DNA from 2 places in the Marinobacter sp. NFXS9 genome. Region 2 is predicted to be linked to the other one. Evidence: riboswitches for the same ligand, from Rfam matches in the RefSeq annotation. Region 2 holds a riboswitch; the other holds the start of a gene.
The links. Region 2 has a riboswitch for cobalamin ahead of J3364_RS16205 (TonB-dependent receptor domain-containing protein). Riboswitches for the same ligand answer to the same signal wherever they lie in the genome.
Positions count from the first base shown of each region.

Region 1 (4,423 bases), on a different contig from region 2:
CCGCATGGGCCTGGGCCGCCCGGTGCCAGGTCACGTCCGCGCGCAGCCCTTCGACGCCCGCTGCCTCGCATTGTTCGGCGATGTGGGGATACACCCAGTCCGGTGTCGCTACCCGCGCCAGACTCTCCCGGGCGCGGACAATGCGGTCCGCCAGGGCCTGCTGCTCGTCGGCAAATTGCGCGCAGAAACGCAGTGGATCGTTTTCGAAAGCTTCCCGCTGCTGGACGATGGCCACCCGGTCCGCTCGTGGAATCGAGCGCTCCAGCTCCAGGCACAGCCCGAAACGGTCCAGCAGTTGCGGCCTCAACTCCCCTTCATCCGGGTTCATCGTGCCGATCAGGGCAAAGCGCGCTGAGTGGGTGTGGCTGATCCCGTCCCTCTCCACCACGTTGGTGCCCCGAGCCGCCGCATCCAGCAGCAAGTCCACCAGCGCGTCAGGCAACAGGTTGACCTCGTCCACGTAGAGAACACCACCGTCGGCCTTCGCCAGCAAACCGGGCTGGAATCGTACGCTCTGATCAGCCAGCACACCCTGCAGGTCGAGGCTGCCGATCAGGCGATCCTCGCTCGTGCCCAGCGGCAGGTTCACGAAGGGCGAACGGCTGCCATCACCGTCGATCGGCAGGATGTCCGCCAACGCCCGGGCCAGTGTCGACTTGGCGCTTCCCCGGGGGCCGCTGATCAGTACGCCGCCGATTTTCGGGTTGATCGCGTTCAGGATCAGCGCCGTCTTCAGCGACGATTGACCGACGATGGCCGTGAACGGAAACTCAGACGGCTGCGTTGACATGACCCAACCGCCCCTTGTCCGCCAGACGTTTCAGCACCAGGGCGCACAGCACGCCCGCCAGCAGCCAGAACCCGAGATTGGCCAGCCCGGATGCCCAGATAAACCGGTAATGCAGCTCGGTCAGCGCCAGCACCGCCTCGGGATCCGGATTGGCGAACATCGGTCCGTCATGGGCCGGCACGAAAAACTGCGGAGCGATCAGCAACGGCACACCCAGGAGCCGCTTCCAGCCCGTTGCGAGAAACAATAAACCGAGACCGGCGGCCGCCAACACCACAGTGACGATCCACCAGGTTTGCCGGAGTTCGAGAGCTGCGGCGCTGGCACCGGGAATTTCAGGTGGCAGGCCGATCGAAGGCGCAATGAACACCGCCAGGTAACCCAGCGCACCCAGCAACAAGCCCTGTTGAACCTTGGGCGTGATTCGGCCCCTTTCCCGCAGCTGGTTCATCAGGACCAGCAGGATGGCCGCGAAGCCGATACCGGCGCAGATGTTGGAAACCGTGGTGTAGAACAGGCGTTCGGCGCCGTCCGCCGGGGCCCAGGCGTTATCGCCATGATGGTGGCCTGCGCTATCGCCGTGGTCGTGATCGGCGTGATCGTGATGGTGAGCTACCGGCTCAGCGGTTTCGTACTGCTCGGCGGCAAGGATGATGGGCGACGTGCCCAATGCTTCAAAGGCCGTCATGGCCAGCCCCAGGATCAGCCCAACCAGACAGGCGCCCAGGATCAATGAACGGAACATGGTTTTCCCTCCGATGAAAACACAGAATCACGTGACGCGGTTGGCCGGTCAGAAAATTGACCGACGAACGTCAGCGGTTGTCAGTGATGGTCCGTGCTCAGTGGCAGGGAAAAACGAACGTGTGCCGGGTGTCGTGCGCGGCGTTGTGCGCGGCACTCATCGGCAGGAAGCCCACCGCATAAAGGATCAGCGCGCCGAAAAGCGCAACCGCACCCTGCTGGATGGCTGATGAAACGTGGGAACCAGAACGGGACGCCCGTTCCGTGGAAGGCGTGGAAACTACAGACATGTTATCTCCCCCGGTGCCCGCCGCACCGTCATTGGATGGATCGAAGTGACGGGCCGGTCTTCGGGCTCGAAGAGGAAACGGTCTGTCGACCGTCTCGTCGCCTACGCCTTCCCGGCAAATGCCAGTGGCTCGTGCAGGCTACATCTTCATTACCGATGCGGGGGCAGCGATGGAATTGGCCGTGAGGCCGCACCATACTTCCCGATTATCCTCTCTGTGAGAGGCACCCATCTTCAAGGCGTCCATCGTAATGCAACTCTTACGACGGGCGCAACGCATCCTGGCGATTTTACGATTATTTCCGTTCAGGCCGCTCTGCCAGCCACTCCGCCAGCGGGTGCTCAGAGCCCAGCGCGCCGGACCAGCGGTCATGGTGCACCAGCTCATCCAACGGCAACCGGGAACGCCAGCCCTTGGCCTGCAGTTCCGGCTGATCCAGGAATTCACTCACATACCCGATACACAGGTAAGCCAACGGGTAGACGCCCTCCGGCAATTCCAGCACCTGCGCCAGCTTGACCTGGTCCAGGATGCTGACCCAGCCCACGCCAATGCCTTCGGCCCGTGCCGCCAGCCACAGGTTCTGGACAGCCAGGCAGGTGCTGAACAGATCCGTTTCAACGATGGAATTCCGGCCCAGGACGTTCGAGCCACCGCGACTGCGGTCGCAGGTGATACAGAGGTTTAACGGGCTATCGAGAATGCCCTGGAGTTTGAGGCTGCGGTACGTGGATTCGCGTTCGCCGGTGTAATTGTCCGCAGCCCGCTGGTTTTCCTGGTCGAAATTATCCAGCACACGCTGGCGAACCTCACGGCTTTCGATGACCAGAAAATCCCAGGGCTGCATGAAACCCACGGACGGCGCGTGGTGGGCGGCTTCCAGAAGACGCCCGAGCACATCCGGCGGCACCGGGTCCGGCAGGAATTGGGAGCGCACGTCCCGGCGCTCGAAAATGGCGCGGTACAGTCCGCTGCGTTCCTCGTCGGTAAAGGCGTTGTCGGCGGACATCAAACCGTTTCCCCGTTCAGTTTCAGTAGCCGACGCAGCAGGTCGGTATCCAGTTCTTTCTCCAGCTGATCCGCCAACCTATCGAGCTGCAGAAGGCGGTGTTGCTGATAATCGACGGCCCGGTGACTGTGCAGTCCCCAATGGGCCAGGAGCGCCGCACAGGCCTCTGCGCGATCGAAGATACCATGCACGTAGGTGCCCATCACCTGACCATCGTCACTGATCGCGCCATCCGGCCGACCGTCGAGATGAGCCAGCGGCCTGTTGAGTGCGGTCCCCGTGGTGACCCCGTTGTGAATCTCGTATCCGGTCAGAGGCACCTGGCTCTCCGGACCCTCCAGGCGGAGGCTACCGGTGACGTTACGCAATTGCTTGCCGGAGACCATGCGCGTATTGATCGAAAGCCAGCCCAGCCCTTCGGTGTTTCCGGGCGCGCCCTCCAGTCCGTCCGGATCGGCCACCCACTCCCCCAGCATCTGGAATCCACCGCAAATCCCAAAGACATGGCCGCCATAACGCAGGTGCCGGGTGATGGCGGCCGGCCAGCCATGTGCCTTCAGCCAGCCCAGGTCCGAGCGGGTGCTTTTGCTGCCCGGCAGGATGATGACATCGCCCGACGGAATCGCTTCGCCCTCACCGACGAATCTCAGCTCCACCTCAGGATGCGCCCGCAGGGGATCGAAGTCGTTGTGGTTACTGATACGCGGCAGTCTCGGCACAATGACCCGGAGCTTCCCACCCCCATCGGCACCGCCCAGGTTGACGCTGTCCTCGGCGTCCAGTAACAGTCCCTTGAGGTAGGACAACACGCCAACCACCGGCTTCCCCGTGCGCTCAGTCAGCCAACTCAGCCCGGAATCCAACAGCCCCGCGTCGCCCCGGAACCGGTTGATCACGAAGCCGGCAATGCGAGCCTGCTCACTTTCCGAGAGCAGCGCCATCGTACCGACCAACTGGGCAAACACCCCACCCCGCTCGATGTCACCCACCAGCAGCACGGGGCAATCGGCGGCTTCGGCAAAGCCCATATTCGCAATATCGTTCGCGCGCAGGTTGATTTCGGCCGGACTGCCCGCCCCTTCCGCAACGATCACGTCGTACCGTTCCGAAAGCGCGCGCCAGGCGGCCATCACCGAGTCAGCGGCCTTGGCTTTATAGGCATGGTAGTCCAGCGCCCCCATGTTGCCGTGGACCTGGCCACGCAGAATGACCTGGGCGCCCGAATCCGTCTGGGGTTTGAGCAACACCGGGTTCATGTCGCTATGGGGTTCGATACCGCAGGCCAATGCCTGCAACGCCGTGGATCGGCCGATCTCACCGCCGTCGACGGTCACCGCACTGTTCAGCGCCATGTTCTGGGGTTTGAAAGGGGCAACTGAAACGCCCTGGAGAGCCAGCCAGCGACACAGGGCCGCAACGACCGTACTCTTGCCGGCATCGGAGGTGGTGCCCTGAATCATCAAGGTGGTCATCGTCAATACAGCCTGTGGTTAAAACGCGGAAGATTGGGGATCGTCGAACGAGTGGCCCGCAGCGGCCGCACTCCGGATGTCGCGAAACGCCTGCTCAAGTCGGGCCCACTCGCTCTCG
Region 1 is NZ_JAGDDW010000001.1:552,906-557,328, forward strand. It holds partial or broken gene J3364_RS02415 (magnesium chelatase ATPase subunit I) at 1-790, opposite strand, end outside; gene J3364_RS02420 (CbtA family protein) at 771-1,535, opposite strand; gene J3364_RS02425 (CbtB domain-containing protein) at 1,633-1,824, opposite strand; cobalamin riboswitch at 1,859-2,070, opposite strand; gene bluB (5,6-dimethylbenzimidazole synthase) at 2,120-2,833, opposite strand; gene J3364_RS02435 (cobyric acid synthase) at 2,833-4,305, opposite strand; gene cobD (threonine-phosphate decarboxylase CobD) at 4,324-4,423, opposite strand, start outside.
Region 1: linked by a shared signal. The riboswitch ahead of J3364_RS02425 (CbtB domain-containing protein) and the one ahead of J3364_RS16205 (TonB-dependent receptor domain-containing protein) in region 2 are both predicted to bind cobalamin.

Region 2 (4,423 bases):
TCCGCCTTTGGCCTGTCCCGACAGCTTGGCGTCGAACGCAAGCTGGCCCAGGAATACATCGACCTGTATTTCCACCGCTACCCGGGCGTGCGCCAGTACATGGACGATATCCGCAAACAGGCTCACGACCAGGGCTACGTGGAGACGCTGTTTGGCCGGCGTCTCTATCTGCCGGAGATCAATGCCAAGAACAAGCAGATGCAGCAGGCGGCCGAACGCACCGCCATTAACGCGCCCATGCAGGGAACGGCTGCCGATATCATCAAGAAGGCGATGGTGTCTGTGGAGGACTGGCTGCTGGAGGCACACGCGAAGGACGCCCGCATGGTCATGCAGGTCCACGACGAACTGATCCTGGAAGTGAAGGCGTCGGCCGTGGACAAGGTCACCCAGGGTCTGACCGAACGCATGTCCAATGCGGTTGAACTGAGAGTGCCGCTACTGGTGGAAGCCGGCGTCGGGGATAACTGGGATGAGGCGCACTAGGCCTCACCCCTGTTCAAACCGGGGTTAGTAGGTGTAACGCAGGCTCGCCAGCACCTGGCGGGTCTGCCCGGCGTAGCCGTAGGCCGTGACCGCTTCCTGATCCAGCAGGTTGCTGATTTTCAGGCCCAGGTTGAGCGCCTCGGTCGCGGCATAGCCCAGGCTGAGGTTGGCCACCACATAACCGGGCACGTGCGCATCCCCCGCCGCAGTATCGATGGAATCGGTACGCCCCAACAGTTCCAGGTTGACTTCGGTCGGGCCGAACGTATGGCTGCCCGCCAGGCGGCCATTCCACTTGGGGCGACGCCCTAACGGATTCCCGGTCTCATCATCGGTTGCCCGGGTGTAGCCGGCGCCGGCTTCCAGCGACCAGCCAATGCCAGTGTAGGCCAGGCTGAGCTCACTCCCCTTTGCCGTAGCCTTCCCGACGTTGTAGGGCACATACAGGGAATCCAACACCACGAGGTCGTCGAAATTGGTGCGATAGAACGACAGTTCGTAGCTCAGACGCCCGGCACTGCCCTTCATACCCACTTCATAGGTTTCCGAGGTCTCGGCCTTGAGATCCGGGTTAGCTCCGAACGGTGAATACAGATCGTTGAAGTTCGGAGCTTTGAAGCCCGTTCCGTAGCTCACATAGGGCATGACCACTTCGCTCAGCATATAGCCCACAGACAGTGCCCCGGTGGTTTCTTCGCCATACGCTTCGTTATCGTCGTAACGGGCGGAGGCTTCCACATGCAGCGGCTGATTCAGGGTCTGCCACTGGGCGAAGGCGGCGTTGTTATAACGGGAATCCTCGGTGTAGTCGGTGGAGGCATCCACCGACTCATCGATGCGCTCGATGCCCAGCGTCAGCAACTGGTAGTCCGTCAGCTCGATATCGCTTTGCAGCAGGTACTGCTGACGTTTCGTCTCGTAGTCGTAGTATGGCGACAGATTGATGTGGTTTTCATTGGTCTCGCGACCGAAGCCCACCTGGGCGTGCAGACTGACCCGGTCGGAGACCGAATAATCCGCAAACACCCGGCCGGACTGCTGGACAAAGTCGTTCCAGTAGCGCTCGTCGCGGGTGCCGAAGCTGCTGTCGTAATCGTTCTCCCCTTGGGCATGCATCAGGTTGAGGCCGACCGAGAGTGCCTCGGTCAGCGATTGATCCAGACTGGCACTGACCGACTTGCTATTGAAACCGTCGTCGTCCCGCTGATTGCTCGCCGGCTGGGAATCCACCCCGTCGGTATCGTACATCGAGGCCGACAGACTGTAGCGTGTGTCGCCGGCCATACCCGAGAAGTGTTGCGTCAGCCGTGCCGTCCCGTTGTTGCCAGCACTGACTTCGGAGATGGCTTCGGGATCCAGCGTGCCGCGGCGGGTGAAGATCTGGATCACGCCACCAATGGCTTCCGAGCCATACAGACTGGAGCGCGGACCGCGAACCACTTCGATGTGGTCCACCAGGGCCAGCGGAATGTTTTCCAACTGCGCCGTACCGGCGGTCGCACCGCCCACCTTCATGCCGTCCACCAGCACCAGAACATGATCGGAGTTGGAGCCGCGGATAAAGACGCTGGACTGTTTGCCGGCGCCCCCCGTATCCGTAACGGACACCCCCGGCACCGAGCGCAAGACATCCTGCACCGATGTGGCGGTACTGCGCTCGATATCCTCGCGACTGATCACGGTCACCGAGGCGTTGGTCTCGTCCACGGTCTGCGCTGTCCGCGTCGGCGTGACGACGATGGGATTCAGGGTTTCGGCCGACAAACCGGGGGCCAAACAGCCCACCATCAGGCCCAGGGTCAGGTTCGAAGTCATTCTCACGGGTGTGCGCCCTCAACAGAAAACAGGAGTACCCGGTGAGAAGAGGGCGGGAGCGGTTCCGACAGACAGGGAGCTGGAGGGACCACCGGTGAAGCCCTCCGCTACACCGCATGCGACGTGCCGCGCTTCACGGGAAGCGCCACACTGGGCAGACGGCCGGTCTCCGGGCTCATGGCATTCCAGTCTGGCTGGAGATCAGGTACGCCTTCCCGGATCTCGGAATCCAGTGGCCATGTACCTGTCATTACCATTTACCGTTGCGGGGGCAGCCCTGGGTTTGCACCAGGTTCCCGTTTCACTCGCCGTGCGAGCACCGCCTGCTGATCATTCTTGATGACAACGCTGTCATCTTTCTGGCGGGCACTCTATGCCCAGAACCTCCTCAGGTCAATGTCGGGCACGAGGCCTTTCGCTATTGGCGTGCACCTTTAAAGAACACCGCGTTATATCGGTGCATTTTGCATCTTCATGGATTGATCACGACCCTTTTAAATCAATCGTTTAGTTTCCGGCACAATTTTAGCTTGCGTCCTATTGTCGAAAACGGGAGATGTCCATGACACTTCCGATCCTGATCACGATGTAGTGGCCACGGTGCCGATAAACCGGGCACCCACTGAATGAGGTAACGACCATGATGACACTAGCACCAGAACGCAGTTGGTTACTGGACCGCGGGCTGCTCAAGCTCGTCCATCAGTGCCGCAAGCTGATCCTGGCGGAATTCGGCGTTAAGCTTCACCTGACCGACGATCACCTGGAAGACCGCCTGGCGGACTACGCCGAAAAGTCACGCTCCAATCACCTGACCCGAACCTGGAACGAACTTCGCCAACACTTGCCTGACGCCGGTGACAACGACACACCGCGCCGGATGTACCGGGGACAGGAACTGGCCGAACCGGCCCCTCCGGCTGAAAAAGAGGCAACCGAGGACAGCGGGCGGACGCGGACGATCACCTACCGCGGCCGCAAGGTGGAAGTGCCGGCCTGATACCGGCCGGCGCTATAACGCCAGGATCACAAGGCCGATCGGGGAACCCAGAGCGCCCGATCCCCCTCGCCGACCTGCTCCACCGGGTGATTGAAGACCCGGGCCAGGTGCGCCTCGGTCAACATGGCCGATGCCGGACCGGCGTCGTGACCGCCATCGGGGTAGAGCAGCAGGATGCGATCGGCGTGGCGGGCGGCCAGATTGATGTCGTGCACCGACATGAACACCAGCCGGCCTGAAACATGGGCCAGCGTCTGGACCTGCGCCATAAGACGCGCCTGATGACGCAGATCCAGGTGATTGGCCGGCTCGTCCAGCAGCAGCACACCGGGGTCCTGGGCCAGCAACGTCGCCAGGGCCACTCGCCGCTGTTCGCCGCCGGACAGCTGGTCCACTCGTGCGTCGGCCATTGTCTCCAGGCCACACGCCTGGATCGCCGCCCCGATAAACGGCGTATCCGAGGCCCCGAGTGCCTGCCAGCCCTGCCGATGGGCGTAACGTCCGGCACTGACCGCTTCGGTGACCGTAAACGGAAAATCCAGCCGGGCCTGCTGTAACAACAAGCCAATGCGGCGGGCCAGCAACTTGCGCGGGCAACGCCGGATATCCACACCGTCAACGCAGACCCGGCCCGCGACCGCCGGCAACAGGCCTGCGAGGGTCAGCAGCAGTGACGACTTGCCGACACCGTTCTCCCCCAGGACCGCCCAGACCTCGCCGGCTTCCGCTCGCAGATCCAACGGCTGGGCCAGGGCTTTGCCGGCCCGCCCAAAGGCCAGACCATCCAACTGCAAAGAAGCCATCTAGCTGTCTCCCCGGCGTCGCAGGAGATACAGGAACAACGGCACGCCAACCGCTGCCGTCAGTACGCCCACGGGCAACTGCCGAGGCGCGATCAGGGTCCGCGCGAAGGTATCGGCCAGCATCAGCAGTGCGCCGCCGGCCAACAGACTGGCAGGCACCAGCCGCCGATGCCCGGCTCCCAACCACTGGCGCATGAGGTGAGGCACGACCAGACCGACAAAGCCGATAGGCCCGGCCAGGGTCACGGCGCAGGCGGTGAGAAATGACGCGGTGATATAGCAGACCGCCCGCAGGCGATGAATTTCCACGCCCAGCACC
Region 2 is NZ_JAGDDW010000011.1:50,315-54,737, forward strand. It holds gene polA (DNA polymerase I) at 1-486, shown strand, start outside; gene J3364_RS16205 (TonB-dependent receptor domain-containing protein) at 511-2,301, opposite strand; cobalamin riboswitch at 2,445-2,640, opposite strand; gene J3364_RS16210 (hypothetical protein) at 2,942-3,301, shown strand; gene J3364_RS16215 (ABC transporter ATP-binding protein) at 3,328-4,104, opposite strand; gene J3364_RS16220 (FecCD family ABC transporter permease) at 4,105-4,423, opposite strand, start outside.